One region of the Methylobacterium sp. 142-1Y genome, then DNA from elsewhere that is predicted to be linked to it. Evidence: predicted binding sites of a transcription regulator. Region 1 holds the regulator's gene; each other region holds the start of a gene.
What was found. The regulator LexA, encoded in region 1, represses DNA repair genes until DNA is damaged. The targets are predictions, from matches to a motif close to TGTTCNNNNTGTGTTCNG.
Positions count from the first base shown of each region.

Region 2: a site for LexA is predicted at 3,220-3,237, ahead of ssb (single-stranded DNA-binding protein). Genes of this name have one in related genera too.
Region 3: a site for LexA is predicted at 7,207-7,224, ahead of dnaE (DNA polymerase III subunit alpha). Genes of this name have one in related genera too.

Region 1 is NZ_CM173224.1:1,210,281-1,220,862, reverse strand. Features, by position in the region: gene AC3AOF_RS05755 (DUF3297 family protein) at 1-203, shown strand, start outside; gene AC3AOF_RS05750 (VOC family protein) at 278-772, opposite strand; gene AC3AOF_RS05745 (LysR family transcriptional regulator) at 916-1,893, shown strand; gene AC3AOF_RS05740 (PAS domain-containing protein) at 1,890-2,957, shown strand; gene uvrB (excinuclease ABC subunit UvrB) at 3,046-5,820, shown strand; gene lexA (transcriptional repressor LexA) at 6,040-6,783, shown strand; gene AC3AOF_RS05725 (NCS2 family permease) at 7,013-8,353, opposite strand; gene AC3AOF_RS05720 (molybdopterin-dependent oxidoreductase) at 8,344-10,582, opposite strand, start outside.
Region 2 is NZ_CM173224.1:4,382,601-4,393,182, forward strand. Features, by position in the region: gene AC3AOF_RS20010 (TadE/TadG family type IV pilus assembly protein) at 1-235, opposite strand, end outside; gene AC3AOF_RS20015 (TadE family protein) at 253-702, opposite strand; gene AC3AOF_RS20020 (TadE/TadG family type IV pilus assembly protein) at 732-1,982, opposite strand; gene ssb (single-stranded DNA-binding protein) at 2,504-3,067, opposite strand; gene AC3AOF_RS20030 (O-acetylhomoserine aminocarboxypropyltransferase/cysteine synthase family protein) at 3,285-4,574, opposite strand; gene AC3AOF_RS20035 (response regulator) at 4,600-4,923, opposite strand; gene AC3AOF_RS20040 (sensor histidine kinase) at 5,250-6,479, opposite strand; gene AC3AOF_RS20045 (O-acetylhomoserine aminocarboxypropyltransferase) at 6,724-8,001, opposite strand; gene AC3AOF_RS20050 (hypothetical protein) at 8,231-8,503, opposite strand; gene AC3AOF_RS20055 (copper chaperone PCu(A)C domain-containing protein) at 8,643-9,629, opposite strand; gene AC3AOF_RS20060 (hypothetical protein) at 9,691-10,089, opposite strand; gene AC3AOF_RS20065 (L,D-transpeptidase family protein) at 10,320-10,582, shown strand, end outside.
Region 3 is NZ_CM173224.1:5,967,192-5,977,773, reverse strand. Features, by position in the region: gene AC3AOF_RS27410 (COG3904 family protein) at 1-480, opposite strand, end outside; gene AC3AOF_RS27405 (DUF3140 domain-containing protein) at 758-1,063, opposite strand; gene AC3AOF_RS27400 (enoyl-CoA hydratase) at 1,283-2,071, shown strand; gene AC3AOF_RS27395 (hypothetical protein) at 2,764-2,919, opposite strand; gene AC3AOF_RS27390 (hypothetical protein) at 3,225-3,542, opposite strand; gene AC3AOF_RS27385 (NUDIX domain-containing protein) at 3,705-4,277, opposite strand; gene AC3AOF_RS27380 (sulfurtransferase TusA family protein) at 4,320-4,607, opposite strand; gene AC3AOF_RS27375 (hypothetical protein) at 4,721-5,152, opposite strand; gene AC3AOF_RS27370 (glutamate--cysteine ligase) at 5,642-7,009, opposite strand; gene dnaE (DNA polymerase III subunit alpha) at 7,499-10,582, shown strand, end outside.

The DNA.
Region 1 (10,582 bases):
GCGTCGGCGTCCGCTTCAAGGGCGTCGAGAAGACCAATGTCGAGGAATATTGCGTGAGCGAGGGCTGGGTGCGGCTCGCCGCCGGCAACGCCAAGGATCGCTTCGGCAACCCGATGACCGTGAAGCTGAAGGGCCCGGTCGAGCCCTATTTCCGCACCCAAGAGGGCGGCACTCAAGAGGCCGGCACGGCCGACGCCGAGTAGCCGCCGGGGCGGACACCCGGCGCCCCGGCTCCTCGCGCCCGATCCCGCCCGGCCGCGCGATGCCGGGCGGGCCGTCAGCGGGCTCGCGTCGCCTCCTCCCGCAGGGAGGCGAGGTCGAGGCGGCGGGTGACCATCTGCAGGCCCCCCGCCGCGTCCCGCGGCCACTCGCCCTCGGGCCGGTCGCGGTACAGTTCCACCCCGTTGCGGTCCGGATCGTCGAGGTAGAGCGCCTCGCTGACGCCGTGGTCGCTGGCGCCGGTGAGCGGGATGCCGGCGGCGTCGAGCCGCGCGAGGGCGTCGGCGAGGGCCGCCCGGGTCGGGTAGAGGATCGCCACGTGGTAGAGTCCGGTGCTGCCGGCCGGCGGGGGCAAGCCGCCGGCGCTGTCCCAGGTGTTGAGCCCGATATGGTGGTGGTAGCCTCCCGCCGACACGAAGGCCGCCTGGGTGCCGTAGCGCTGCATCAGCGTGAAGCCGAGCACCCCGCAATAGAAGCCGAGGGCCCGGTCGAGGTCGGCCACCCGCAGGTGGACGTGCCCGATGCGGGTGCGCGGGTCGATCGGTCCGGTCATGCTCCACTCCTCCGGCGGCCCGCCCCGTGCGGTCCGCCACTTGCAGGCCGTCCGTGCGGCTTGCGCAGATTGCACCCTTTGAGAATGTCCGGAAATCCGGCATCCCGTAGCATCACTTCACACGTCCAGAGTGAGACCGAGCCGTGCCCGACCGGCTGACCGGAATGCAGATCTTCGTGCGCGTCGCCGCCGCCGGCAGCTTCTCGGCCGCCGCGCGGGCGCTCGGCCTGTCGCAGAGCGGGGTGACCAAGCACGTCGCCGCCCTCGAGGACCGGCTCGGTGCCCGGCTTCTGCACCGCACCACCCGCCGCCTGACCCTGACCGAGGCCGGCCGGCACTACCTGGAGGCCTGCGAGCGCATCCTCGCCGAGATCGACGAGGCCGAGGCGGCGGCCGGGGCCGAGGCGGCGGAGCCCCGCGGCACCCTACGGCTCAACGTGCCGGTCTCGTTCGGGGTGCTGCAGGTCGCCCCCGCCCTCGCGGAGTTCGGGCAGGCCCACCCGTCGCTGACCGTCGAGCTCGGCCTCAACGACCGGCCGGTCGACCTGATCGAGGAGGGCTGGGATCTCGCCCTGCGGATCGGCCACCTGCGCGATTCGAGCCTGGTCGCCCGGGCGCTCGCCCCGTGCCGGATGCGGGTCTGCGCCGCGCCGTCCTACCTGGCGGCAAGAGGCCGGCCACGGCGCCCCGAGGACCTCTCCGCCCATAACTGCCTCGGCTACACCCTGGCGAGCAGCGACGGCTGGCGCTTCGAGGGCGCCACGGTCGCGGTCGCGGGGAGCTTGCGCGCCTCGAACGGTGCCGCCCTGGTGGCCGCCGCCGCCGCCGGGCTCGGGGTGATCTACCAGCCGACCTTCCTGGTCGGCGAGGCGCTCCGCTGCGGCAGCCTGCTGGCGCTCGATCTCGGTGCCATCCCATCCCTGCCGATCCACGCGGTCATGCCCTCGCGGCGCCGCCCGCCCGCCAAGGTCCGGGCCCTGGTCGCGTTCGTGGCGGCCCGTTTCGCCGATCCGCCCTGGGACCGCGACCTGCCCGCCCCGCTCGGAGCCGACGATCCGCTGCCCGGGATGTGCGACACCCCGTGGCCGGAGGCCGGCCCGGTGCCCGCGAGGCTGTCATGAGCCGGCGCGTGCCGCCGCACGGCCTGCCGGCCGGTCCCGTCCCGGCCTGCCCGCCGACCGTCCCGGACCAGGATTTCCTCCGCCTCGTCGAGGCGCACGGACTGACCGGCAGCTGGACCTGGACCTTCGCCACGGACGAGCATTGCTGGTCCCCGGGCCTGTTCCGGCTGCTCGGCTTCGAGCCCGGTGCGGTGCGGCCGGATTACGACCTGTTCCTGAGCCTCGTCCATCCGGAGGACCGGCCGGCGATCGAGAACAACGCCCAGGTGATGCGGGATGGGGCCTTCAACGACCACACGGTCCGGGTGATCCGGCCGGACGGGTCGCTGCGGGTGCTGGCCAATCGCGGCACGGCCTATTTCACCCCGGACGGGCGACCGCGCGCGGTGGCCGGGGTGGTGCTGGACGTGACCGATACCGAGCGCCTGGCCCTGCTGCACCGCGAGGAGCAGCGTCGCCGACGGGCCCTGTTCGAGCAGGCGCAGGCCTGGATGCACGCCTCGCCCTACTCGGACACGTTCCGCATCGCCTCGCGCGAACTCCTGACCCTCACCGGCCTGACCCAGCAGGACTTCCACGACGACTGGACCCGGATCCTGGTGCCGCAGGAGCGCTCGAGAGCCTACGACACCATCCTGGCGCGGATCCGGACCGGGCTGCCCTTCGTGGCCGAGAACCCCCTGGCCCTGGCCGACGGCGAGAGCGGCTGGTTCCGGGGCGTGTTCGTCCCGGTGCGCGACGCCGAAGGGCGGATCGAGACCTGGGCCAGCCTGAATTCGCGGGTCGACGGGATCCGGCCGGTGCCGACCGGGCTGGCGCGGCGCGGCCTGGAACAGGCCGTCCAGGGCGCGCATCTGCGCGCCGCCCGCGGCCTGCTCGACTGGTCGATGGCCGACCTCGCCGAGGCCAGCGGCCTCTCGCTCTCGACCATCCGGCGCCTGGAGGACGGGAGCGAGGGGCCGGCGGCCCGCAGCCGCCACGCCGCGGTCGAGGCCCTGCGCCGGGCCGGTATCGGCTTCCTGCTCGTCGAGGGCGACACGATCGCGGTCGCCAAGGTGCGGTGATCCAGGCTCCTCCGATTCGAGGGGCGGTGCGCGGGCTGCGGTGATGCGGGCCCTTTCCGGCCCCGGCATGGCTTGCCATATCGGGGGTATGCCCGCCCCGAAGAAGCCCCGCCTGTCGACCGGCAAGGCCTCGAAGCCCGAGTTGAAGCCGCTCGACCCGTTCCTCGCCGAGCTGCTGAACCCGGCGCTGAACCGCGACCGCCTGCCCGCCGTCGCGCCGCCGCCGCCGCCCGAACCGCCGAAGCGCGGCCGCCCGCGCAAAGCCGCGGTCGCGACCGAGCCCTCTCCGGAGCCCGCCCGCAAGGCCGGGCACAAGGCCAGGCAGCGAGAGGGGGCGACCCCGGAGGGCTTCGGCGAGGCGCCGCAGGCCGCCTTCGCCCATGGCGACGCCGCCGACGTCGAGCCGGCGCTGGCCCAGGCGCTGGGCCTGCGCGAGCCGGACGGCGAGGCGGTGGAGGAGCGCGGGTCGCTTGCCGCCGAGGGCGTCTCGGCGACGGTCGACGCCCTGACCAAGCTCCTCACCGAGGGCAACCCGCTGTTCAAGAACGGCGAGCTGTGGCGCCCTCACCGGCCCGAGCGGCCGCAGAAATCCGAGGGCGGCGTCCCGTTCCGGCTGAATTCCGAGTTCACCCCGGCCGGCGACCAGCCCCGCGCCATCGCCGAGCTGGTGGCCGGCATCCAGGGCCAGGAGCGCGACCAGGTGCTCCTCGGCGTGACGGGCTCGGGAAAAACCTTCACGATGGCCAAGGTCATCGAGGAGACCCAGCGCCCGGCCCTGATCCTCGCCCCCAACAAGACCCTGGCGGCGCAGCTCTACGGCGAGTTCAAGAGCTTCTTCCCCGACAACGCCGTCGAATATTTCGTTTCCTACTACGACTATTACCAGCCCGAGGCCTACGTCGCGCGCTCCGACACCTTCATCGAGAAGGAATCGTCGATCAACGAGCAGATCGACCGGATGCGCCACTCGGCGACCCGGGCGCTGCTGGAGCGCGACGACGTCATCATCGTCGCCTCGGTCTCGTGCATCTACGGCATCGGCTCGGTCGAGACCTATACGGCGATGTCGTTCACCGTCAGCCTCGGCGAGAAGATCGAGCAGCGCCAGCTCGTCGCCGACCTCGTGGCCCTGCAATACAAGCGCATCCAGTCCGACTTCGCGCGCGGCACCTTCCGGGTGCGGGGCGACGTGATCGAGCTGTGGCCGGCCCACTTGGAGGATCGCGGCTGGCGCATCGGCCTGTTCGGCGACGAGATCGAGTCGATCTCCGAGTTCGATCCGCTCACCGGCAAGACCCTCAACACGCTCAAGTTCGTCAAGGTCTACGCCAACAGCCACTACGTGACGCCGCGCCCGACCCTCCAGCAGGCGGTCAAGGGCATCAAGGACGAGCTGAAGTGGCGGGTCGAGGAGCTGACCCGGATGGGCCGGCTGATCGAGGCCCAGCGCCTGGAGCAGCGCTGCACCTTCGACCTCGAGATGATCGAGGCAACCGGCGCCTGCAACGGCATCGAGAACTATTCGCGCTACCTCACCGGCCGCAAGCCCGGCGAGCCGCCACCGACCCTGTTCGAGTACCTGCCCGACAACGCCCTGGTCTTCACCGACGAGAGCCACGTCACGGTCTCGCAGATCGGCGGCATGTACCGGGGCGACTTCCGCCGCAAGGCGACGCTCGCCGAGTACGGCTTCCGGCTGCCCTCCTGCCTCGACAACCGCCCCTTGCGGTTCGAGGAATGGGACGCGATGCGCCCGCAATCGATCCACGTCTCGGCGACGCCGGCGAAGTGGGAGCTGGAGCAGACCGGCGGCGTCTTCGCCGAGCAGGTCATCCGCCCGACCGGCCTCGTCGATCCGGTGATCGAGGTACGCCCGGCCCGCTCGCAGGTCGACGACCTGCTCGGCGAGGTGAAGGAGGTGGCGGCCGCCGGCTACCGCACGCTGGTGACGACGCTGACCAAGCGCATGGCCGAGGACCTGACCGAGTACCTGCACGAGAACGGCGTGCGGGTGCGCTACATGCATTCCGACATCGACACGCTGGAGCGGATCGAGATCATCCGCGACCTGCGGCTCGGCGCCTTCGACGTTCTGATCGGCATCAACCTCCTGCGCGAGGGCCTCGACATCCCGGAATGCGCCCTCGTCGGCATCCTCGACGCCGACAAGGAAGGCTTCCTGCGCTCCGAGACCTCGCTGATCCAGACCATCGGGCGGGCCGCCCGCAACGCCGACGCCCGCTGCATCCTCTACGCCGACCACATCACCGGCTCGATGGAGCGGGCGATGGCCGAGACCGAGCGCCGGCGCAAGAAGCAGCTCGCCTATAACGAGGAGCACGGCATCACGCCCCAGAGCGTGAAGCGCAACATCTCCGACATCCTGGAGAGCGTCTACGAGCGCGACCACGTCCAGGTCGATACGGGGCTGGCGAAATCCGCCGTCACGGTCGGCCACAACCTCAAGGCGGTGATGGCCGACCTCGAGAAAAGGATGCGGGCGGCCGCCGCCGATCTCGACTTCGAGGAGGCGGCGCGGCTTCGCGACGAGCTCAAGCGCCTCCAGGCGACCGAACTCGCCATCGCCGACGACCCGATGGCCGAGCAGGCCGATGTCGAGCGCGAGGCCGGCCGCTTCGGCGCCAAGCGCAAGCGCCGGGGTGCGGAACCGCTCGGCTACGGTCCGGGCGGCAAGGGCGTCTCGGACGAAGGCACCCGCATCCGCCAGCCCGACCTCGACGACATGGGCCCGGGCACCGACCGCGAGGTGCCGTTCACCTACGCCGAGCGCCCGACCGGCCGCTCGACGCAAGGGTTTCCTGGTCAGAAGCCGAAATACAAGGGCCGCAAGGGGCGGGGCTGAGGCGCAGGCCCGGACCGGCGCGGCGGACAGTCCCGCGCCGGTCGAACCCCGCGCGGAACGTGCCTCATCGTCCGATCGACCCGTGACATCCCCGTCTATCACCCCGGTTGCTGCGCCCTCGCGCCGCTTTTTCGAAGCCGCTTGCGGAACACTTGCGGAACGCTTACCATGTTCGCGATTTGTTTCCGGAGCGCGGCAGCGCGGGGATGAGAGTGTCACATGCTCACGCGTAAGCAGTTGGACCTGCTCCGCTTCATTCAGCAGAGAATGCGCGAGACGGGCGTGCCCCCGTCCTTCGACGAGATGAAGGACGCCCTCGATCTCAAGTCGAAATCGGGCATCCACCGCCTGATCACGGCCCTGGAGGAGCGGGGCTTCCTGCGCCGCCTGCCGAACCGGGCCCGGGCGATCGAGGTGATCCGCCTGCCCGACACGGTGACGGGACCGGCGCAGGCCGCACCGGCCGCCGGGGCCGAGGTGGTGCGGTTCAATCCCAGCGTGGTCGAGGGCGGGCGCGCTCACGAGCCGAAGCGGCAGGCCGGTATCCCCGCGATGGCGACGGCGTCGGACGAGAACGGCCACTCGGTCAGCGTGCCGGTGATGGGCCGGATCGCCGCCGGTACGCCGATCTCGGCGATCCAGAGCCAGAGCCGCACGGTGGCGATGTCGCCGGACTTCCTGGCCAGCGGCGAGCATTACGCCCTGGAGGTGCGCGGCGATTCGATGATCGAGGCCGGCATCCTCGACGGCGACCTGGTGGTGATCCGCCGCCAGGAGACCGCCAATACCGGCGACATCATCGTCGCGCTGATCGACGACGAGGAGGCCACGCTCAAGCGCCTGCGCCGCCGCGGCTCCTCGATCGCGCTCGAGGCCGCCAACCCGGCCTACGAGACCCGCGTGCTCGGGCCCGACCGGGTGCGGATCCAGGGCCGGCTGGTGAGCCTGGTCCGGAAGTACTGAAGGGGCTTTCAGTCAAGCGCGGGAACCCTCCCCCCCTCTGCGGGGGAGGGTGGCGAACGGAGTGAGCGCAGCGGGACGAAGTCCCGCCGAGAGGGGCAGCGCGACGCTGATCCAGGTGGCGTCCGTCACTATGGTCGCGACCTCTCCGGAAGCGTGGTTCCCCTCTCCCGGCCTGCTCCGCAGGCCACCCTCCCCCGCAGAGGGGGGAGGGTTCAGGGCGTCGCGCTCGTCAGTGCGCGCTGCCGGTCGCCACGAACTTGAACAGGAACACCGCGGCGATCACCCACACCACCGGCTTCACGTCCCGGAACCGCCCGGTGAGCAGCTTGATCACCGCGTAGGTGATGAAGCCGAAGGCGACGCCGTTGGCGATCGAGTAGGTGAAGGGCATCAGCAGCGCCGTGACGCAGGCCGGCAGCACCTCGGTCAGGTCGTCCCAGTCGAGATCGACCAGCTCGTGCAGCATCAGGCAGGCGACGTAGAACAGGGCCGGCGCCGTGGCATAGGCCGGGACCGAGCCGGCGAGGGGCGCGAAGAACAGGCAGGCCAGGAACAAAACCGCCACCGTGGCGGCGGTGAGCCCGGTGCGCCCGCCCTCCTCGACGCCGGACGCGCTCTCGAGATAGGCGGTCGTGCTCGACGTGCCGAGCAGCGAGCCGACGAAGATCGACGAGGAATCCGCCATCAACGCCTTGTCGAGGCGCTCCATCTTGCCCTCGGTCAGCAGCCCCGCCCGGTTGGCGACGCCCATCAGCGTGCCGGTGGCATCGAACAATTCGACGAGGAAGAACACCAGGATCACGTTGAGCAGGCCGCCCGACAGCGCGCCCTTGATGTCGAGGGCGAACAGGGTCGGGGCGATCGAGGGCGGCAGCGAGGCCACACCCTGGAAGGTGTTGTCGGCGACGATGAAGCTCAACGCCGTCACGGTCAGGATGCCGGCAAGCAGCGCGCCGCGCACCTTGCGCACCGAGAGCACCGCGACGATCAGGAAGCCCAGCACCGCCAGCACCGTGCTCGGCTTGTGCAGGTCGCCCAGCGTCACGAAGGTCGCGGGGCTCGCCGTCACCACGCCGGCGCTCTTCAGCGCGATGATCGCGAGGAAGAGCCCGATGCCGACCGTGATCGCGATGCGCATCGAGCGGGGAATGCCCTCGACGATGATCCGTCGCAGCCCCGTCAGCGTGACGACCATGAAGCACAGGCCGGAGATGAACACCGCGCCGAGCGCCGCCTGCCAGGTGTAGCCCATCTGGAGCACCACCACATAGGCGAAGTAGGCGTTGAGCCCCATGCCCGGCGCCAGCGCGATCGGGTAGTTGGCGTAGAACGCCATCACCAGGGAGCCGATCGCCGCGACGAGGCAGGTCGCGACGAACACCGCCCCCTTGGGCATCCCGGCATCGCCCAGGATGTTGGGATTGACGAAGACGATGTAGGCCATCGTCAGGAAGGTGGTGAGCCCGGCGAGCAGCTCCGTGCGCACGGTGGTGCCGTGGGCCGAGAGCGCGAAGGTGCGCTCCAGGAAACCCGGGGGCCGGGTCAGGCCGGCGTCGCGCTTCATGTCCATCGCTGCTCCTCGTCGCTCTCTCTGATCTGTCGGTAGATCCGGTCGGGCGCGAAGGGCGTCGCGGTCAGCCGCGCGCCGGTCGCGTCCCGGATGGCGTTGGCCAGAGCCGCCGCGACGGGGTTGAACGGGCTCTCGCTCATCGACTTGGCGCCGAGCGGCCCGACCGCGTCGTGGGTGGCGGCGAAGATCACCTCGGTGCGGGGCACGTCGGCGATGGCCGGGATGTGGTAGGTGCGGAAGGACGGGGTCGCGACCCGGCCCTCGCCGTCGATCGCCAGGTCCTCGTAGAGCGCCGCGCCGAGCGCCTGGGCGACGCCGCCCTCGACCTGGCCGCGGCACTGCGCCGGGTTCATCACCCGGCCCGCATCGGCGGCGTGGACGCTCCGCAGGATGCGCAGTTCGCCGGTTCCCGGATGCACCGCGACCTGGAAGCCCTGGACGTTGAACGCCACCGAGCGCGGGCTGCCGTCGGCATGGCCGATCGCCTCCGCCGGGCCGAGATCGGCGAGGGGGACCCGCGCCTCTCCCGCCGTGACCGCGTCGCCGTCGAGGCGGCAGGCGGCGGGATCGAGCCCGAACCGGGCGGCGGCGCGCCGGCGCAGGATGTCGGCCAGGCCTTGCGCGGCCCGCAAGGTCGCCTGGCCCGCCACCACGATGCCGGTGCTGCCATAGGCGCCGGTATCGTGCCCGACCGCGTCGCTGTCGCCCTGGCGCAGGGCGATCCGGTCCGGGGTGGTGCTCAAGGCCTCGGCGGCGATCTGGCCATGAACCGTCGAGGTGCCGTTGCCGAACTCGACCGTGCCGACGCGCAAGGCGTAGGCCCCGTCCTCGCCGAGCGCGATCCGGGCCTCGGCGAAGTGGCCCCGCGGCGGGATGGTGTCGATCATCGACAGCGCCATGCCGGAGCCCGTGCGCCAGCCCGGCGGGGCGGGGGGAGGGGGCTCGGCCAGGGCCGCCGACACCGCGTCGAGGCATTGGTCGAGGCCGTAGCTGCCGTATTGCACGTCGTGCGGTTCGAGGCTCGTCGAGACCATCGGGTCGCCGGGCCGCACCACGTTGCGCCGCCGCAGCTCGAACGGATCGAGCGTCAAGGCGCGAGCGAGCTCGTCCATGGCGGATTCGACCGCGAAGATGGTCTGGCTCAACCCGTAGCCGCGGAATGCCCCCGCCGGCAGGGTGTGAGTGTGGACGGCATAGCCCGCGACCCGCTTGTTGGCGCAGCGATAGACCGCGATCACCTCGTTGCAGCCGTGATGCAGCACGCCGCCGGCATGGTTGCCGTAGGCGCCGGTATTCGACAGCACCTGGAGGTCGATCGCCGTCAGGGTGCCGTCGGCCCGCGCGCCGAGGCGCACCCGCACCCGCATCGGGTGGCGGGTGGTGGTGGCGGTGAACTGCTCGGTGCGGGTCAATTCCCAGCGCACCGGCCGGCCGGTGGCGAGCACCGCGAGCGCCACCAGATCCTCGGTCAGCATCTCCTGCTTGCCGCCGAAGCCGCCGCCGACGCGGCCGCACTCGACCCGGACCGCATCGCGCGGGAGATCGAACAAGGCGCAGAGCGCGTCGCGGGTGAGGAACGGCACCTGGGTGCTGGAGCGGATGACGAGGCGTCCATCGGGATCGCGCCAGCCGATCGCCGCATGGGTTTCCAGATGCGCGTGCTGGATCCGCTGCGAGCGGTAGGTGCCCTCGTGCACCACGTCCGCCGCGGCAAGGCCGGCCGCCACGTCGCCGATCTCGCCATGCGCCTCGGCGGCGAGGTTGGGATGGGGATGGAGCGGCGGCGCGTCCTCGCCTGTGGGGCGCAGGCCGTGGACGAGCGGTGCGTCGGGCTCCAGCGCCTGCTCGGGATCGAGGCAGGCCGGCAGCACCTCGTAGTCGACGACGAGCGCCCGGCAGCCGGCCTCCGCCGCCGCCTCGCTCTCGGCGACCACCGCCGCGACGCGCTGGCCGACGAAGCGCATCACCGAATCGAGCACCCGCGTGTCGCTGGCATCGTCGGCGGGGTTCTGGTGCCGGGCGGTGGAGAAGAGCCGGTCCGGTGCGTCCGCGTGGGTCAGCACCCGCACCACCCCGGGCAGGGCGAGCGCGGCCGCCGCGTCGATGCGCAGCACCCGCGCATGGGCGTGGGGCGAGCGCAGCACCTTGAGATGCAGGGCGCCGGCAACAGTGAGGTCGAGGGTGTAGCGCGCCCGGCCGCTGACGATGGCGGCGCTGGCGGGAGCCGGC
Region 2 (10,582 bases), 3.2 Mb from region 1:
CCCGGCGCGTGATGTAGGCGTCGATCAGGTTCGACATGCAGCTCGAGCTCTGGCAGGTCGACATCGCCCGCGCGATGACGACGGAAGCCCGGTCGACGTCCCGCTTCGTGCTGACCATGAAGACGATGTCGTGCGTTCCCGCCATCATCAGCAGGGCGAGGCTGCCGATGATGGCGAACTCCACCGAAGCCGTGCCTCGGCGGGAGCGCAGGAACGTGTCGAGGCGGGCCGGCATCGGGCTCACTCACAGCTCTATCGGCGGAAGATGACCGAGTCCTTCGCGACCAGTTCCGGGATCAGCGGGATGATCCTCGGGGCCGCCATCGTCGCACGCAGCAGGATGACGTCCTGGCTCGCCCCCGTGTCGAAGGTGCTTCCGGTGATCGCGGTCGCCGCCGTCGGCACGTTCGGGAGCTTCATCGCCTCGATCTTGATTCCGGTGGTCTGGCTCAGGCAGTTTTCGCTGAATGCGATCCTGGCACAGAACTTGGCAGTATATCCCGACTTGTCCTGCGTCAGAAGCTCCGGCTCCGGGTCCGACGCCGTCTGATAGAGCGCGTCGCTGACGGTTTGCTGCAGGTAGCAATAGATCACGAATTGCAGCAACCCGAGCACGAGCATCACCAACGGAAAGGCGATCAGGGCGAACTCGACCGCCGTCGCTCCGGATCTGCATTTCAGCATCCTGGCTGCGGGCGTCATCGCCTGTACTCGGCACGATGGAGGCGGCATTACGGGCATGAATTCTGGCAGAAGCGCAGGTAATCGATCAGCCCGCCGAAACTGTCGTCGAGCCCGGCCGCCCGCCAGGAGATTCGGTATTCCTGCTTCTTGGTCACGCTGAATTTATAGCTTCTCTCGATCCAGGTTTTCGACCAGATGCAGACATCGGCCATATATTGCTTTACGTAATCGGGATTCGACGCGGCGGTCAATGATTGATCGTCCGATTTATATTGGCTCGTCTTGGGTTCCACCCAGAGTTCGATACGTCTCGTCTGGCCATCGAGCGAGACGGTGCTCACGCCCGCCGCATTCTTTGCGACATCGCCGTCGCGCGTCAGGCCGTCGGTGTCCTGCGGGTTCGAGCAGATGACGGTGTCGTTCGGGTACTGATACGCGCCGACGTTCTTTCGGGCCGTATAGACGTAGCGGATTTCGTAGGACCCGACCGGTAGATCGAACGTCATGTTGATCGACGAGTTCGTCGTCTGGTTCTTCTGAGCGCAAGCGGTTTTCTGCGCCGCCGTCTGGGTGCCGACCCTGTTGCTGCAATCGCTGTCCAGTTCGGCGAAGGATTGGCCGTACTGGACGCCGTCGCCCGTCGCGATGGCCGAGAGCTGATCCACCTCGACGCCGGCATTCGTCGTTCCCCAGGACTGTCCCTGGCAGAGCGAACTGGGGCAGTTCGCCTTCGACATCGTGCCGAACACGCCCCAGCCCCCGACCAGTTGCCCGGCATAGCCCTCGAAGGATTCCGACATCAGAACCGTCGGGGGACCGGACGAGGACGTGGCCTGGACCGCGCAGTCGCGCATGACGGTGAAATCGAAGCTGTCCTTGTTGAGGAATGCCTTGAAGAACAGCCCGACCGAGCCGTTCGCCACGACGTGGATGTTGCCCGGGCGGACCGTCAGCGGCGGGACGGTGAGGATTGCGGAGGAGACGGTGGGCGTCGCGGTGATCTGCGCCGTCGCCGACAAGTTTCGTTCCGAACCGTTCCTGTCGGCGTAGGACTGGACCGTCGCGACGTAGCCGTTCGGCATGCTGAGGCCGTTCAGGCTCTCGACATAGACCTCGGCCTGTCGGCAGCTCAGATCGGCGGCCGAGATCAGCCGCTGCTTGTACTCGACGGCCCTGGCGAGCTCGATGCTGCCGCCGATGCCCACCATGAGGATTGGCAGCAGGATGCCGAACAGGACCGTCGTGATCCCCGTCCGGTCGTCGAGGAATCGCGAGCGGCTCCCGGGATCGAAACGCATCCTTGTCTCCGCGAGCCGCCCTGTCCGGGTGCGCTGAATTTATTCACACAATGTGTTTATAATTTCTAATCAAACATTAAAGCCTGTGCGCGTATTTCGATGATCTGCGTACAAATTGCGTCAGTCCGTATCAGCCGCCCCGCGAGGCCACCCGGCCCAACCGCGGATTCCGGTCAGGTTCGGCCGGATATGCTTTCCAGCAGATTACTTTCGGACACCATATCACCAGGCCGCGTCGGCGGAGCTTTGCTCCGCACACGCGAGCGGAACCGCTTTTTTGCGTGAAGAAGCGATCAAATCGAAAGCGTATGACGCAAAACAGCGCCCGGCCACATCGTGGCCGGGCGCTGCGCGTCGTTGTCGCTCGCTCGAGCGGCCGGCGGCGAACCGGAACCCGGCCCGCCGCGCAGGATACGATGACCTAGAGCATTCCCCGATCGCATCGCAATCGCGAAGCTCTCTAGGTTATTGATTTTGCCGCATTTTCCGACGAACTGGTATCCACTTCGTCGAAAAACGCTCTAGAACGGGATGTCGTCGTCGAGGTCGTCGTAGCGCTTCTGGTTGCCGCCGCTCGAGGACGGGGCCGGGCGCCGCTCGCCGCCGCCGGAGGACGAGCGTCCACCGCTGCTGCGTCCGCCACCGCCGCCGCCGTAATCGCCGCCGCGGCTGATCTGGCCGCCGCCCATGTCGTCGCCGCCCATCTCGGACATGCCGCCCTCGGCCCCGCCGCCGCGGCCGTCGAGGATGGTCAGCTCGCCGCGGAAGCGCTGCAGCACGATCTCGGTCGTGTACTTCTCGACGCCGGACTGGTCCTGCCACTTGCGGGTCTGGAGCTGGCCCTCGACATAGACCTTCGAGCCCTTGCGCAGGTATTGCTCGGCGACGCGGGCCAGGTTCTCGTTGTAGATCACGACCGAGTGCCACTCGGTCTTCTCCTTGCGCTCGCCGCTCGCCTTGTCCTTCCAGGACTCGGACGTGGCCAGGCGCAGGTTCACCACCGGATCGCCGGAGGCCAGCCGGCGGGTCTCGGGGTCGCGCCCGAGATTGCCCACCAGGATCACCTTGTTCACGCTGCCCGCCATCGCGCTCTCCTCTCGTTCCATCTCACTCGGGCGCAAGCCCGGCCGACGCCGCGGACCACCGCTTCGGTTCCGCGAGTTGGGCCGAACAGGCCGGGACCGGCAAGGGCAGGGGCGCCGTTTTGCCCACTACACACATGCCGACGGCCGGAGTGTGTTCTACATTTGTTCTGAGGATGAGGCAAGCGCCGTCCGGGGCTGATCCGGACGGCGCGGACGTTCAGTCGAGCGCGTCGAGCGACTGGGCCACGTCGGCGATCAGGTCCTCGATCGCTTCGAGGCCGATCGACAGCCGTACCGTGTCCGGGCCGACCCGGGCGGCCTCCTTGTCGGCGGCGGGGAGCTGGCGGTGGGTCGTGGTCGCCGGATGGATCGCCAGGGACTTGATCTCGCCGATATTGACGAGGTGCGAGATCAGGTTGAGCCCGGTGATGAATGTCTTTGCCGCCGTCTCGCCACCCTTGAAGCCGACGGTGAAGATCGAGCCGGCGCCCATCGGGGAATACCGGTTCGCCATTTCTTCCCCGGGCTGGCCCGGCAGGGACGGGTAGCTGACCCAGGCGACCTTCGGATGGTCCTTCAGGAAGGCCGCCACCGCGCGCGCGTTGGAACAATGGCGCTCCATGCGCAGGGGCAGGGTCTCGGTGCCGGTGAGCGTCAGGAAGGCGTTCATCGGCGACAGGCCGGGACCGAGGTCGCGCAGGCCGAACAGCCGGCAGGCGACCGCGAAGGCGGTCTCGGGGAAGCGCTCGGAGACGACGAGGCCGTCGTAATCCGGCCAGGGTTCGTTGATCAGGTTGTAGCGGCCGGTGCCCTTCCAGTCGAAGCGGCCGCCGTCGCAGACGAGGCCGCCGATCACCGTACCGGAGCCCGACAGGAACTTCGAGGTCGAGTGGACCACGATGTCGGCACCGTGCTCGATCGGCCGGATCAGGGCCGGGGAGGCCAGCGTGTTGTCGACGACGAGCGGCAGGCCGTGCCTGTGCGCCACCGCGGCGACCCCTTCGAGGTCGATCACCGTGCCGCAGGGATTGACGATCGATTCGCAGACGATCGCCCGGGTCCTGTCCGTGATCGCCGCCTCGAAATCCTCCGGCGTCAGGCCGCGGGTGAATTGCGGTACCAGCTCGTAGCGGCCCTCCAGCCGGCGCATCAGCCCGAGCGAGCCGCCGAACAGCCGCGACGAGGCGACGTAGGCGTCGCCCGACTGCATCAGGGTCATCAGCACGAGCAGCATCGCCGACTGGCCGGAGGCCACCGCCACCGCCGCCTTGGCGCTCTCCAGCGCGGCGACCCGGCGCTCCAGGGCCGCGACGGTCGGGTTCGAGCCGCGGGAATACGAGAAGCCGGTCGCCCGCATGGCGAAGATGTCGGCGGCCTGCTCGTTCGATTCGAACACGAAGCCGTTGGTGAAGTAGATCGGCTGCGCCCGGGCGCCGGTGGCCGGGTCCGGAGCGGTGCCGGCATGGACGGCCCGGGTGGCGAAATGCAGCTTGGTCGGATCGGTCATCGGGGTCGTCCGTCGATAAGGTCGCTCAGGCGGCGCGGCGCACGGTGTCGTGGAGGGTCCGCACCAGGGCCGAGGGCGCGTAAGGCTTGGGGATGAAGCGCGCGCCCGGCGGCATGTCGTGCGGGCCGGGGCTGCCCATGCCGGAGACCACCAACACGGGGATGCGCGGCCAGCGCCGCGACACCAGGCGGGCGAGGGCGAAGCCGTTCATCGAGCCGAGCGGCATGTCGACGTCGGTCATCAGCAGCTCGACGTCGGGGCGGCTCTCCAGCACCTTGAGCGCATGGTCGGCGTGGGGGGCCTCCAGCACGGTGAAGCCGGCCTCCGCCAGGGTGTCGGCGGCCTCCATCAGCAGTAATCCGTCATCTTCGACGAGGAGCACCACGGGCGCCGCGTCGCAAGGAGAGGCAGGCCCCTCCGGCGGCAGGTCGTGGGGCGTTCGGTCCGGATCAGATGTCATCGCGGCCAATGCGGGCGGGGGGCGAAAGGTTGCTGCCTATGGGGCCGCATGCCGGGGGTCAAGCGTGGCCGGACGCGTCGCCGGACCGTGCGTCAGGGTGCCCCGCTGCCGGAACCATTCTCGAACTTCCTCATAGAAGACCACTCTGCCCCGTTCCGGCGACTGCCAGGCAGGCCCGTTCAGGCGACCTTTACACGGTCCCGTCCTGGTGACGGCTACGCAGTCCCATCCTGCATCGCCGCGAGCGGCGCTTCGAGGTCCATCACGACGCCCTCGGGCGGGAAGCGCAGGCTGACCCGGCCGCCGAAGCTGTGCACCAGGCTGCGCTGGATCAGCCGCGAGCCGAACCCCCCGCGGGTCGGCGGCGCGACGGGCGGGCCGCCGCTCTCCTGCCAGCGCAGACGCAGGACGGTCCCGGCCTCCTCCACGAGGTTCCAGGTGACGGCGACGCGGCCCGCCGGGCTCGACAGGGCGCCGTATTTCGCCGCGTTGGTGGCGAGTTCGTGCAGCATCAGGGACAGGGTCAGGACCGAGCGCGGCCCGAGGCTGACGCCGGGCCCGGCGGCGGCGAAGCGGCCGGCCACCGCATCGATATGCGGTGCCATCACCCCCGCGACGACCGCCGCGAGGTCGGCTTCCGCCCAGGCACCGCGGATCAGCACGTCGTGGGCGTCGGAGAGCGCCATCAGCCGGCCGTTGAACGCCTCCATCGCCACGTCGAGGGTGGGGGCGCTGCGCAGGGTCTGGGCGGCGACCGCCTGGACCAGCGCCAGGGTGTTCTTCACCCGGTGCGCCATCTCCTGCATCAGTAGGGCCTGCTGCTCCTCGGCTCGTTGCGCCTCGGTCACGTCGCGGGCGACCGCCAGCAGGCGCTCCGGGGCGCCGTCGGGCCCGTGGATGGCCGAGACCACCACGTCCCACCAGCGCAGATCGCCGCCATGGCCGGACGGGGCGCGGAAGCGGCCGGTGCGCCCGGCCCGCGCGGCGGCGAGCGCCACCTCGGCGGTCGTGCGGTCCTCGGGGTTCGGCCACGAGGCGGCCCAGGGCGTGCCGATGACCGGCGCATCGGCCTTGTCCACGGCGATGCGGCCGCCCTCGCTCAGCCACTGCACGGTCCCGTCGAGGGCGAGCACCTGGATGCCGTCGCGGCTCGCCGCCAGGAGCCGGGCGGTGAAGGCCTCGCTCGCGCGCAGCCGCGCGTTCAGCTCCTCGGCGGTGGCGAGGCGCGCCTCCCACTCGGCCGGCGAGCCGGAAAAGCCGGGCTGTCCCCATGCCTTCCGGGCCGGCCGGACATCCGGGACCTGTCGCGGCTCGAAGTCCCGGGACTCGATATCCCGGGATTCCCGGAGCAGGGCGCGCAGGCGGGCCGTCTCCTCGCGGATCGCGCGCCGACGCGCGGCCTCGTCGCGGGAGGCGCGTTCGGCGTCGGCGTCGTGGGCGACCATCGCACCAGCCTCCAGACCCGCTCCGGGCGGCATGCGTCCCGACCGGCGCGGATCGGCTCACCCGGCGCCGAAACTGAACGTGCCCAATAGATCACGGGACCAGGCTTGGCCGCAATGCTTGCGGGAATTTTTCCCTGTCCGCGCTCCCACAACGGCAGGTGCGCCGGCCGCGTGCGATCGTCGCGGCCGGTCATCCGGTGTCCGATCGATCGCTCCGCGATGCGAAAACCGGATCCCTGGCGGCTCAGGCGAGCGCCTGGTCGAGATCGGCGATCAGGTCGCGCGGATCCTCGATGCCGACCGAGAGGCGCACCACCTCCGGCCCGGCGCCGGCCCGGGTCTTCTGCTCGTCGGTGAGCTGGCGGTGGGTGGTCGAGGCCGGGTGGATCACCAGCGAGCGGGTGTCGCCGATATTGGCCAGGTGGGAGAACAGCTTGAGGTTCGAGACGAGCGCCACGCCGGCCTCGTAGCCGCCCTTGAGGCCGAAGGTGAACACCGCGCCGGCGCCGTGCGGGCAGTACCGCTTGTGCAACTGATGGTAGCGGTCGCTCTCCAGGCCCGGATAGCTGACCCAGGCCACCGCCGGGTGGCGGCTCAGGTGCTCGGCCACCGTCTTGGCGTTGTCGGAATGGCGCTGCATGCGCAGCGGCAGGGTCTCGATGCCGTTGATGATCAGGAAGGCGTTGAACGGCGACAAGGCCGGGCCGAGGTCGCGCAGGCCCAGGACCCGCACGGCGATGGCGAAGCCGAAATTGCCGAAGGTCTCCGACAGGACCATGCCGGCATATTCCGGCCGCGGCTGCGACAGCATCGGGTAGCGGGCGTCGCCCGCCCAGGTGAACGAGCCGCCGTCGACGATCAGCCCGCCGATCGAGTTGCCGTGGCCGCCGAGGAACTTGGTGGCCGAGTGGACCACGATGTCGGCGCCGTGCTCGAACGGGCGGATCAGGTACGGCGTCGCCATGGTGTTGTCGACGATGAGCGGGATGTTGTGGCGCTTGGCGACCGCCGCGATCGCCGCGATGTCGGTGATGACGCCGCCCGGATTGGCGATCGATTCGATGAAGATCGCCTTGGTGCGCGGGGTGATCGCCGCCTCGAACGACGCCGGATCGTCGGTATCGGCCCAGACGACGGTCCAGCCGAAGTTCTTGTAGGAGTGGTTGAATTGGTTGATCGAGCCGCCATAGAGCTTGTTGGCCGCGATGAACTCGTCGCCCGGCTGCATCAGGGCGTGCATCACCAGGAACTCGGCGGCGTGGCCGGAGGCCACCGCGACGGCGGCGGTGCCGCCCTCGAGGGCGGCGATGCGCTCCTCCAGCACCGCGTTGGTCGGGTTGGTGATGCGGCTGTAGATGTTGCCGAAGGCCTGGAGCCCGAACAGCGAGGCGGCGTGGTCCACGTCGTCGAACACGAACGAGGTGGTCTGGTAGATCGGCGTCGCCCGGGCGCCGGTGGCGGCGTCCGGCGCCGCGCCGGCATGGATCGCGAGGGTGTTGAAGCCGGGCTGGCGGTCGGTCATGGCGTCCTCGGGCGTCGGTTGTTGCGACGTGCTTAGGACCGGGTGGGCCGGAGGGTCAAGCGCCGCCGCAGGCCCGCTCGCCTAGTAAAACCGAACTTTTTGCTGTGCTGGCGGGCTTCTCGACAACTCGGTAGAAGCAAAGTCCACAAATCGGATGACTTGAGAAAAATCGATCTCGCTCGACCCGAGTGCCGGGCGGACGACGACACCTCGCCCGCCCAGGCACCCCTCAGCGATAATGCCGATGCCGGCGATGATCGTGATGATGCCGGCCACGCAGGTTCGTGCGGTAGGCGCGCCGGCCCGGATCGATGCCGAGCACGCCATTGACGCCGCCGACGGCACCACCCACTGCGCCTCCGACGATGCCGCCGACCGGGCCGGCGACGCGGTTGCCCTCGCGGGCGCCGCGCTGCATCCCGCCGGGAATACCCTGCGCCTCGGCTGTGCCGGTGAGTGCGAATGTCGAGAGGGCGAGAGCGGCAAGCAGCGCGAGCTTCATGATCGTCACTCCGAGGCGGCCGGCGGAAGCCGGCCCTTCGAAGCGATAACGGCCGAGCGGGGCACAAGGTGGCGGACGCCTTGCGCGATCCGCCACCGTCGTTACCGAAACGTCACAGGGCCGACGAGCCCGCGCGGCCTCAATGGTGCTGGTGCCCGCCCGCGGCCTCCGGCGCCGAGGCGCCGATGGCGCCGACCGCGAAGCGCACCGGCACCGTCCCGGCGCGGGCGAAGGTGAGGGTGCCGTCGAGCGTGTCGCCGGCCTTCACCGGGCCGGTCAGGTCCATGAACATCAGGTGGTAGCCGCCGGGCTTGAGCACCACGGTCTCGCCGGGCTTGATGACGAGGCCGGATTCGACAGGCGCCATCTTCGCCACGCCCTTGTCCATCGCCATCTGGTGCACCTCGCCGCGGGGTGCCAGCGGGATCGAGGCCGAGAGCAGCCGGTCGGGCTCCTTGCCGGTATTGGTCACCTGCAGGTAGCCGCCCGCCACCTTGGCGCCGCCCGGGGTCGCGCGGATCCAGGGCTGCTCGATGGTGAGGTCGCCGGCCTTGATCGACGTGGTGGCGGGGGACATGGAGGCGGGAGCCGCCGGCGCGGCAGTCGCGGCGGCCGCGACGATGCGCACACCCGGCGCCGGGGAGGAGAGGTCGCGGGCCGCCTGGCCGGCGGCCGGCACCTGGCTCCAGTCGGCGGTCGTGCCGTCGCAATCCTGGCGCACCGGGAAGTAGACAATGCCGCCCGGCGCGACCGCATCGGTGAGGCGGGCCTGGAACACGAACTCGTCGTACTGGTCGTCGGGCAGCGAGCCGCCGGTCCAGGAGATCGTCTTCACGCCCTCCGACACGGTGCCGTGATAGGACGGATAGGCGCGGCTGTAGGCCCCCTTGGTGGTGGCGAGCTGCCAGCCCGGCTTCGGCATCGGCTTTGCCGCGATCACGCCCTCGGGAATCGTGACGGTGACGCCGGTGGTCGGCTTGCCGTCGCAGCCATGGCCGATCTGGACTACGCCGCGATAGGTCTGGTTCGGGCCCGCCTGTTTCACGCCGAGCACGGCATGGGCGAAGGCGGGAGCGGCAAGGAGGGAGAAGGCGGCGGCGAGGCCGGCGCGAAGCGGGAAGGTCATGGAATCGGGTCCGAATGAGTCGCGGGACGGGGAGGGGGCAGCAGTGCTTGCCCGATGGACGTCACGCGACGGGGGGACCGCGGGCGGAAGCGGGCCGGGCGGGCGACGCATGCGCCGGAGCCGTTCCCGCCAGGGACCACGACAGGACGACCGCGATCCGGGGCGGCCAGGCCTCCGCTGACGCGGGGGCCGGTGGGGCGAGGGGGGTCGGACAGGCGAGCGTGCAGCAGGAATGGACGCGACCGAGCGGCTCGCTTCCCGCCGGAGCCTGATGCGTCTGGCAGAGGATGCCGGCGCTCGCCGCAGCCGGGCCGGGTGCGAGGCCGGTCAGGAAGGCTTGCAGCACGAGACCGTAGAGCGACAGCATCGCGGCGAGCGCGCGCCAACGCGCCGTGCCTGCCAATCCGTGCCGGAGATCGCTCATCCGCCCGACATAGCCGAGCCGATGCGGTTCCGCCACTTTCCGCGAGCCTGCCGGCCAGCGCGTGCGTTGCACAATTACCGCAGTCCACAGCCGAGCTCTGGTCTCCACGACGGCGCCCGCCCGGCGCCACATTCTGGCCCGCTCCTCATAGTGTCTTAACCGCATCCCGGCACCGTCACGGGCCATAGAATGGGGCGCAACACGGCATCCACGTCCGATTTGCCGTCGTCAGCGTCCCGCGTCACAGGTTCGAGAGCAGAATTCCCATGCTGACACGCGTTTCCCTCACCGGTTCGCTCGGCCTGGCTCTCCTGGCCGCCACCGCCCTTCCGGCCCTGGCGCAGCAGGACCGGGGCGGCGGGCTGGCCCAGGCCGAGTGGGCGCAGAACTACGATTCCGCCGCCACGATGCGGGTGCAGCGCTCCAATACGCCGATCCTGTCGCCCCAGACCCTGGCGGCGACCGAGCAGATGGTCGAGCGCTACCGCGACATCGTGGCCCGCGGCGGCTGGCAGGCGGTGGCGGGTGC
Region 3 (10,582 bases), 1.8 Mb from region 1:
ATCGACCGGGATCATCTGCCCGAACAGGCCCGGCTCGTAGGGGGCGTGGAAGCCGAGCCGGCTGTCGCCCATGATGATCCGCTCGCGCCCGCGCACGAAGGCGAGGGTGCAGGCCGAGACGCAGTAATCCGGCACGTAGGTGGCAAGCCCCCGCTCGGCGACGATCTCGCCGATCGCCACCCCCTCGTCGACGAGGCCGCCATCGCTGGTCAGGTGCAGCCGCGTCACGCCCGGATTGGCGTCGAGCAGGGCGCGCAGCCGCGCGGCGGTGCCGTCGTTGAGGTCGCCCCACAGCCGCACGTCGCGCCCGCCCGGGCCGAGGGTGACGCGGGCCGGCGGCCCGTCGGGCGTGGTGTCGAGAACGGCTTCGAGGTTGCGCGACAAGCCGCCGAAGGCCGGGGTCAGGGTGCCCGTCACTCCGGCGAGCCCAAGGCACGCCAGCACGAATCCGGCGCCGGCCCATCGCCGGCCACGCCGCACGCCCGTTGCTCCCATTCCGGTCCCCCGCCACCTTGCCGGGCTCAGCCTCTTCGGGCTTGGGCCCTCTTGTCCTTGACCTCCACTCAGCCACATCGCCGGGGCGATGCGAAGACGTTGAGGCACCCGCAAGGGTCAGCAAGATCCGGGCCGAACTGGGGCCGGAGCATGGTTCGTTTCGCCAATGGCTCCCGTGACGCAAACAGTTGTCGGCGGGAGTGCGGCACGGGAGAAACTTGCGCTCCGCCCCGCGCCACCATGTCGCGGTGGCGGAATTGCCTCAATCTTTGAGCGGATCGTGGCCCCAGTTCATGAGGGAGTAGCGCCAGCGCGAGGTTTTCACGTCTTCCTTCGGCCCGCCCTGGGCGAGGTGGCGTCTGACGTAGGCCACGACCTTGCGCATGTCGGCATAGTCGTCGTCCGAGAGGTCCGCCTTCTTGATGTGCTTGATCGCGACGATCCGGCGTCCCTGGTGGTGGCCGACCGATTCGCCCCCCTTCGCGCTCTCCTTCTTGGCGCCGTCGCTCCAGCCGACCGACCGGCTCTCCTCGGTGTCGAGCCACTTCTCCAGCTCGGCCGGGGCCATGTTCACCGCCTCGCGGAAGGCCGCGTAGGTGTCCTCGTGGTCGCTCGCATCGGATTCGGCCTGCTTGCTCACGGAAGTCGTCTCCTCGGGTGATCGGATGTCGCGCATCAACGTCACGAACGGCCTTCGCGTTCGTCGCGCGGTGGTGGATCGTCGGAAGACGGGAAGCAGCCTTAAGCGCTAGGGTCGGGCACCCGTCTCACCCGGATTGCGTCCCCCATGACCGAGATCAACGAACTGCTCTATGAGGTCGATGCCGAGGGCATCGCCCGCATCACCCTCAACCGGCCGCAGGCGCGCAACGCCCTGACCTTCGCGATGTACGAGCGCCTGCACGGCCTCAGCCTGGAGATCGACGCCGATCCGGCGATCCGCGCCGTGGTGATCCAGGGGGCGGGCGGGCGCGCCTTCGCGGCCGGTACCGACATCGCTCAGTTCCGCGCCTTCTCCACGGCAGAAGATGCGCTCGGCTACGAACGCTTCATGGACCGGGTGCTCGGCGCCGTTGAGCGCTGCGCTAAGCCGACCATCGCGGCGATCGCCGGGGCCTGCACCGGCGGCGGGGCGGCGATCGCCGCCGCCTGCGACCTGCGCATCGCCACGCGGGATGCCCGGTTCGGCTTCCCGATCGCCCGAACCCTCGGCAATTGCCTGTCGGTCGCCAACCTGCGCCGGCTCTCGGCCCTCGTCGGCGCCGCGCGGGTCAAGGAGATGATCTTCACCGCCCGCCTGGTCGAGGCCGAGGAGGCGCGGGCGATCGGCCTGGTGAGCGCGGTGGTGGAGGATGCCACTGCGCTGGCCGAGCGGGCGACCGACCTCGCCCGCCTGGTCGCCGGCCACGCACCCTTGACGCTCGCCGCCACCAAGGAGGGATTGCGGCGGGTGCGCGACGAGGCGCCGTCCGAGGCCGGGGACGACCTGATCCTGCAATGCTACACGAGCGCGGATTTCCGCGAGGGGATGGAGGCCTTCCTGGGCAAGCGCGCGCCGCGCTGGCAGGGGCGGTGAGCGGGGGCTCCGGCGCGGGTCGAGCGCGGAGGGGCGTGGTGTCCACGTGGTCCGGCGTGTTCGAGGCGACCGGCCTGCCCAGGGCTGTCCGGGGAAAAGAATGGCGCGGGAATTCCCCTCTCCCCGCGGGAGGGAAGAGGGTCACGACCCCCTTGTCGGGGTCGTGACAAGCGGAGGCGCAGCCGGAGCGAGGGGTGAGGGGGTCTCGACGCGTGAGGCTCTTCCGGGCCCCCCCTCCACCCTCGCCCTGCGGGCTCGCTTCATCGACGACACGGTCGATGAAGTCCTCTCCCCGCCCGCGGGGAGAGGGGAAACCCGCACTCTTCTCGTCTCGGAAGTTTCTCCGGGCAGCACTGCGCCCGCGGGGAGAGGAGAGCGCCCGCGTCTTACCGCGAGCACAAAGTTTCTGAACGTCTATGCCAGCTATGGGCGCAGAAATCCTCCTGCGACTTCGAGGTCAGGCGCAGAGGTGGTTCGTCGGGCGTTGCGATGTTGGTGACATGTCATGCGGGATGCCGGGAAGACCCGCTTTGCAACAAGTAGCCGCTCTGCGAGCGACGAACCCCTGCAACAGACGCCGCAGAACGAGCGGTATTCTTCAAGAAAAAGGCCGGCGGCGCATGGCGTCGTCGGCGCGGGCCGGGCATGAAGCGCCGGATTCGGGACGCACCGCCTTCCGCGGCGCGGCGCGCTCAGTGGATCGGCTGGTCCTTGCGCTCGTTCTGGGCGAGCGTGGCCTCGTAGCTCTCGGCCTGTGCACGGGTCAGGCCGCTGACGAGCACGAGCGCGCCGCGGTAGACCGTGTAGGTGCCGTCCTGGGTGGGCTTGACGCGAATGACCTGAGACATGCGCTGGCTCCCTTGCGCGAATCACGACCGATTTTCTTGGATTTGAACGTGACGTTAACGACTCGGCGGAGCCGCGCAAGAGGGGGACCGCGAAACCGCCGGCTTCTCGACACGATCTTGACCAAAGTACAGTCGGCCGGGGGAGGCGCCGCCAGCCCGGGGGGAGGCACCTCGCCGCGGGCAGCACCATGCCGAACAGCTCCGGGCACGGGACTGGTAGGCCGGAAATCTTGATCCGGCGAAAGTCTCGGCCGGCTCGGAATCGCGATGGACGATGTCGCAGGGGACGTGAGGGGAGGTTCGGCTCAGGACGGTGAGCGAACGCTCGTGAGATGGATCTTCGGCCCTTGAAGCGTCGGCGCGCTCTGGGCGGACGGTGCCAGGGTCGGGGCCTTGCCGGGCAGGGTCCACCAGCCGACGGCCGAATGCACCGCCAGGGTCAGGCAGAGGAGGACCAGCATCGAGACAGCCTGGCCGGCCATGCTCGGTTCTGCCGGGGGCGGCGAGGGCTCGCGCTGCGGGCTCGCGGCGCAATCCAGGGGTTCGGGCTCCAGCGGGAGCATCGAGGCGTAAGGACCGACGGGTTGACCAGTCGGGCGGTGGAAGGGTCCAATGCTGAACATCGGCGTCTCCTGTCGAGGCCCCTGCGACGGAGGGCTATCGGAACCGCCCAAAGTTAACAGCTGGTGAACAAGACGCCAGCCCCGATCACGAACCCGTGAACGAGGCGCTTGTACACCGGCCGTTCAGGTTCGCGGCCAGGATGACGGGGGCGTAGCCCGGCCTCAAGGCCGCTCTTCGGAGGATGCCGTAAACAGCGTCGGGTGGCGCAGGCGCAGGGTCTGGACCAGGCACAGCGTCTTCATGTCGGCGACCTCGCCCCGGTCGGCCATCGCAGCGAGGTCCGACAGCGCCACCTCCACCACCTCGATGCTCTCGTGCTCCTCGGCCAGCCCGCCCCCGGCGCCCTCGCGGTCGGCGGCGCGGTAGGGGGCGAGGAAGAGGTCCATCCGCTCGGTCGAGAGACCCGGCAGCGACCAGACCCTGCCGGCGGGTTCGAGCACCGACAGGCGCAGGCCCACCTCCTCGAAGGCCTCGCGCCGGGCGCAGGCCTCCGGGTCGTCTTCCTCGCGCAAGCCCGCGGGCGTCTCCAGCACCGAGGCGGTGCCGTCGACGAAGCAGGGCGGCGTGCGGAACTGCCGCACCAGCAGTGCGACCCGGCGCTCGGGATCGTAGGGCAGCACCGCCACGGCGGGCCCGTGATCCTCGACCTCGCGGCCGATCCGGCTGCCGTCCGGCATCCGCACCTCCGCGACGAGGTAGCGCGCCCAGCCCTCGTAGACGGTGCGGGCGCCCATGATCCGCGGCGGGGTCTCGTCTCGGCTCACGCGGCGCTCTCCTTAAGTCTCGTCGGGCGCGGTTCCGCGACGGATCTCGAAGGTCAGGATGCCGTCGTCGCGCAGCATCCGCTCGAGATGGTCGCCGCGCTCGCGCAGCAGGTTGGGAATGTCGATGGCGGCCATCGGGTCGGTGCAGCGCACCGAGAGGCCCTCGCCGGGCGCGAGGCCGCGCAGGGCCTTGGCGGTGCGCAGGACCGGCAGGGGGCATTTGAGCCCGCGCAGATCGAGATCCGGCAGATCGAGATTTTGCAGGTCGAGATCGGGCAGGTCGAGGTCTCGGTGTCGCATGATCGTCCGTGCCGCGCGTCGCTCGACCGGTTGAGCATATCCGGCGCCCACGAGAAAGCCCGGCGCGGGAGCGTCCCGCGCCGGGCTTCCGTTACTTCAGGCCGTGCGGCCGATCAGTAGCCGTAGCCGTAATAGCCGCCATAGGCCGGGTAGCTGTATCCGTAGGACGGGTAGCTGTATCCGTAGCCGTAGCCGCCGACCGGGGCGTAGCCGCCGCCGTAATAGCCGCCATAGGCCGGGTAGCCGTAGCCGTAGGACGAGGCCGAACCGGCCGCGATGGCACCGCCGATGATGCCGAGCGCCGCGCCGGCCGCGAGCGCCCCGCCGGCGCCGATGCCGCGGCGATAGCCGTAGCCGCGATAGCCGCCGCGGTATCCGCCGTAATAGCCGCCGCCGCGCCAGCGCACCTGGTCGACGGTCGCACCCGACCCGGCGATGGCGGCCGAGGTCGCCGCCGGCAGCGGCGCAGCCTGGGCGCCGACGGTGCCGGCGGTCAGGGCGGCGGCCGCGCCGGCCGCGAGGGCGAGGGTGGTGAAGCGAGACATACTTATCTCTCCGAATGGTCTGAGGAACGTGCCCCGATGGCCTCAAGAACGGCCAAGGGGCGACCTGTGTTCCAAGATTCGGTGCGAATTGACGGACCGTCAATCGGTAGCGGCTACGCTTGTCCTGCGCGTGTGCGCGGCCGCACTCGGCGAGACCGCATCGGGCGACCCGGATAAGCTTGAGCGTTCATCGGATCGCCGCGGCCGTCACTGGCTCGACCGCAGAGTGCCGGGGTGTCGTCAGAGTCTGTTCGAGCGGGCCGACCGAGCTGACATTCCCATCGTCAGCCCGGGTCGCGCAGCCGAACCCGGGATCCATCATCGCTGACGGTGCAGGACGATGCGGAACGGGATACGCCGTGCTCTTCGATGTCGGCGGTTATGGATCCCGGGTTCCGCTGCGCGGCCCCGGGATGACGTCGAGTGACGGCAGCGGTTGCGCCAAGTTACCGACGCTACACGTCACCGGCTCGTCGCATCAAACACGCCTCAGAACGCGCAAGCCGCGAAGGCCGGATCGACCGAGCGGTTCCACGGCCCATGATAGAGCGCCAGCAGGTTTTCGGCCCGGCTCTGCGAGGCGGCGATGGCCTGGAGCGGGGCGAGATGGAGCGTCTCGTCGCGTCCCTGCGCGTCGCGGCGGGCCCGCGCCTTCAGGCCGGCCTCCGCCAGCGCCAGCGCGTCGCGGGCCAGCTCGCGCAACGGCCGCTTGCCGGCCGGCGCGTCGAGGCCGAGCCGCGGCACCTCGGCGCGCATCGTCTCGCGCTCCTCCGCCGAGAGCTCGCGCACCAGCTGCCAGGCGCCGTCGAGGGCGCCGGCATCGTAGTAGAGCCCGGCCCAGAACGCGGCCTGGGCGGCGATCATGTTGGCGTCGCCGACATCGGCGCCGCGCATCTCGAGGAAGCGCTTCAGGCGCACCTCGGGGAAGGCGGTCGAGGCGTGGTTGGCCCAGTCGGAGACCGTGGCGCGCTCGCCCGGCAGGGCGGAGAGCCGCCCCTCCAGAAGATCACGGAACGAGGCGCCGCTCACGTCGTGGTAGGTCTCGCCGCGCTTGACGAAGTACATCGGCATGTCGAGGAGCCAGTCCGCATAGGCCTCGTAGCCGAAGCCCTCGTCGAAGGCGAAGGGCAGCATGCCGGTACGGTCGCGGTCGGTGTCGCGCCAGATCTCGGAGCGGCGCGACAGGAAGCCGTTCGGCTTGCCGTCGGTGAAGGGCGAGTTGGCAAACAGCGCCGTCGCGACCGGCTGCAGGGCCAGCCCGACCCGCATCTTCGTCACCATGTCGGCCTCGGACGAAAAGTCGAGGTTCACCTGCACGGTGGCGGTGCGCAGCATCATGTCGAGGCCCAAGGACCCGACCTTGGGCATGTAGCCCTTCATGATGCGGTAGCGGCTCTTCGGCATCACGGGCGTTTCCTCCCGTGTCCATTTCGGGCTCATGCCGAGGGTGAGGAAGCCGATGCCGAGGGGATCGGCGGCCTGCCGCACCGCGTCGAGGTGCTGGCTCAGCTCGTGGGCGGTGGCATGCACGTCCGGCAACGGCGCGCCCGAGAGCTCGAACTGGCCGCCGGGTTCGAGCGAGATCGCGCCCCCGCCCTCCACCGCGGACAGGCCGATCACCCGGCCCGCATCCTCGATCGTCTCCCAGCCGGTGATGGCCCGCAGGCCCTCCAGCAGGGCCTCGATCCCGTTCTCGCCCTCGTAGGGCACCGGCGAGAGGTCGGCGCGGTAGAACGGGACCTTCTCATGCTCGGTGCCGATGGCGAAGGCGTCCTGCGGCTTCTCGCCGGCCGCGAACCACTCGATCAGCTCGGACCGCGCGCTGAGCGGGGTCGCGTCGGACACGTCGCGCGCCATGCGCCACCTCGTGCTTGAAAGCGAAAAACGATGACTCCCGGCGGGCCGGCGGCCCACCGTCAAGGTTGCGCCTAAATAGGCCGCGGACGACCGAGCCGCAACGCGGCTGCGAAACGCCCCCCCGCGAGCCATGCGCTCCCGGCCGTCAACCAACCGTTCACCATAGCGGCCGGATCCGGCGCCAGCCCCCTTTGACATGGAACAAAACAGGAACGAACATCCGGTCATCGCAAGGGGACAGACCATGAACATACGCAAGATCCTCATCGCTGTCACGGAGGTCGCCTCGATGGGCCTGCTCACCGGCGCGATTGCCCTGTGGGCGGTGGCCCTGTCGCCGATGCACTGAGCCTTCGCGCCGTGGCCCATGGGCCACGGCTCGGGCCCTTCGGCCCGAATCCGGTGGATGGCGCCGCTGTGTTGCGCCGCTGGTCGTGACTCCTCAAGCTCTGCCGGGAATCCTAGCCCGCTCGGTAGGAGTGAGTCGCCTTGCAGATCCTGAAGCCCGTCGGCTACGTCCACCTGCACGTCCACTCCTCGTATTCCCTGCTCGAGGGCGCGCTGAAGATCGGCGACCTCGTGAAGGCCGCGGGCGCCGACCGGCAGCCGGCCCTGGCGCTCACCGACACCAACAACCTGTTCGGCGCGCTCGAATTCTCCGAGAAGGCGGCCGGATCCGGCATCCAGCCGATCGCCGGGATGCAGCTCAGCGTCGCCTTCGAGGCGCCGGAGGCGAACGCCAAGCTGAACGCCTCCCACCCGCACATCGTGGTGCTGGCCAAGGACGAGACCGGCTACGGCCACCTGCTGCGGCTCGCCAGCCGCGCCTATTTCGACAACCATCTCGGCGAGGTGCCCCGCGTCTCCGCGCAGGCGCTCTCCGAGTGCGCGGGCGGCCTCATCGCGCTGACCGGCGGCATGGGCGGCCCGGTCGATGCGGCGCTCCGCGCCAATCGGCCCGAACTGGCGCTGGCCCGCCTCGACGCCCTGAAGGCGGCCTTCGGCGAGGACCACCTCTACGTCGAGCTGCAGCGCCACGGCCTCTCCGACGAGCGCGCCGTCGAGGGCGAGCTGATCCGGCTGGCCGACACGCACGGCCTCTCGCTGGTGGCGACGAACGAGCCCTATTTCGCCAAGCCCGAGGATTACGAGGCCCACGACGCGCTGCTCGCCGTCGCCGAAGGGCGGCTCGTCTCCGACGACAAGCGCCGGCGCCTGACCCCGCGCCACGCCTTCAAGACCCGGTCCGAGATGGCCGAGCTGTTCCGCGACCTGCCCGACGCGCTCCAGGCCAGTGTCGAGATCGCGATGCGCTGCGCCTACCGGGTGCGGACCCGGAAACCCATCCTGCCGAGCTTCGGCGCCCCGAGCCTGACGACGCCCGCGCAAGGCACGAAGGAGGGCGCCGCCCTCCAGGCGCAGGTGGCGGCGGCCACCACCGCGGTGGCGAAGGAGATCGCCCCCGACGAGGCCGCCGAGCTGCGCCGGCAGGCCGAGGAAGGCCTGACCGAGCGCCTGCGCCAGCACGGCCCGGCCGAGGGGCTGACGGAAAAAGATTACCGCGACCGGCTCGAATACGAGATCCGCGTCATCACCAACATGAAGTTCCCGGGCTACTTCCTGATCGTCTCGGACTTCATCAAGTGGGCCAAGGAGCACGACATCCCGGTCGGGCCGGGCCGCGGCTCGGGCGCCGGCTCGCTCGTCGCGTGGTCGCTCCTCATCACCGATCTCGACCCGATCCGCTTCGGCCTGCTGTTCGAGCGCTTCCTCAACCCCGAGCGCGTCTCGATGCCGGATTTCGACATCGATTTCTGCGTCGAGGGCCGCGAGCGGGTGATCCGCTACGTCCAGGAGCGCTACGGCGAGGAGCAGGTCGGCCAGATCATCACCTTCGGCACCCTGCTCGCCCGCGGCGTCTTGCGCGACGTCGGCCGGGTGCTGGAGATGCCCTACGGCCAGGTCGACAAGCTGACGAAGCTGGTGCCGCAGAACCCGGCCAACCCCGTGACGCTGGCGCAAGCCATCGAGGGCGAGCCGAAGCTCCAGAGCGCGATCGAGGAGGAGCCGGTCGTCGCCCGCCTGATGAGCATCGCCAAGAAGCTCGAGGGCTTGCACCGCCACGCCTCGACCCACGCCGCCGGCGTGGTGATCGGCGACCGGCCGCTGGAAGAGCTGGTGCCGCTCTACCGCGATCCGAAGACCGGGATGCGGGTGACCCAGTTCAACATGAAGTGGGTCGAGCAGGCGGGGCTGGTGAAGTTCGACTTCCTCGGCCTCAAGACCCTGACGGTGCTCCGCGCCGCCACCGACCTGTTGAAGCTGCGCGGGATCGAGGTCGACCTGCCCTCGCTGCCGATCGACGACACCCTCACCTACGAGCGCCTGCGCAAGGGCGAGACGGTCGGGGTGTTCCAGGTGGAATCGGCCGGCATGCGCAAGGCGCTGGTCGAGATGAGCGCCGACCGGTTCGAGGACATCATCGCGCTGGTGGCGCTCTACCGCCCGGGCCCGATGGCCAACATCCCGGTCTATTGCGAGCGCAAGCTCGGCCGCGACGCCGGCAACGAGAAGAACTGGTACCCGCACGAGACGCTGGAGCCGATCCTCGCCGAGACCTTCGGCATCATCGTCTACCAGGAACAGGTGATGGAGGTGGCCAAGGTCCTGGCCGGCTACTCGCTCGGCGACGCCGACCTGCTGCGCCGCGCCATGGGCAAGAAGATCAAGGCGGAGATGGACGCCCAGCGCGACCGCTTCGTGAAGGGCGCGGTCGAGCGCGGCCTCGACAAAGCGAAGGCCAACGAGATCTTCGACCTGCTCGCTAAGTTCGCCGATTACGGCTTCAACAAGTCGCACGCCGCGGCTTACGCGCTGATCACCTACCAGACCGCCTATCTCAAGGCGAATTACCCGGTCGAGTTCATGGCCGCCTCGATGTCGCTCGACATCGACAACACCGACAAGCTCGCCGAACTGCGCCAGGACGCGCAGCGCCTCGGCATCAAGGTCGAGCCGCCGAACGTGAACCGCTCCGGCGTCACCTTCGAGGTGCATGACGGCGCGATCCGCTACGCGCTCGCCGCCATCAAGGGCGTCGGCCGCGCCGCCGTCGAGGCGATCGTCCAGGCCCGCGACGACACGCCGTTCCGCGATCTCGGCGATTTCGCCCGGCGCCTCAACCCGAAGCAGGTCAACAAGCGCACGCTGGAAAACCTCGTCGCCGCCGGCGCCCTCGACGCGATCGAGCCCGACCGGGCCAAGGCTTTTGCGGCCGTCGAGCCGATGATGCGGCTGGCCCAAGGCGCGGCGGAAGCCGAGACCGTCGGCATGATGGACATGTTCGGCGGCGTCGCCGCCGCCGAGGTGGCTTTGCGCATCCCGGCCTACGAGAACTGGCCGATGGCCGACCGGCTCAAGCGCGAATACGACGCGGTCGGCTTCTTCCTCTCCGGCCACCCGCTCGACGAGTACGGCGACCTCCTGCAAAAGCTCCGGGTGCAGACCTGGGCCGAGTTCTGCCGCTCGGTCCGCGCCGGCACCTCGACGGTCGGCCGCGTCGCGGCGAGCGTG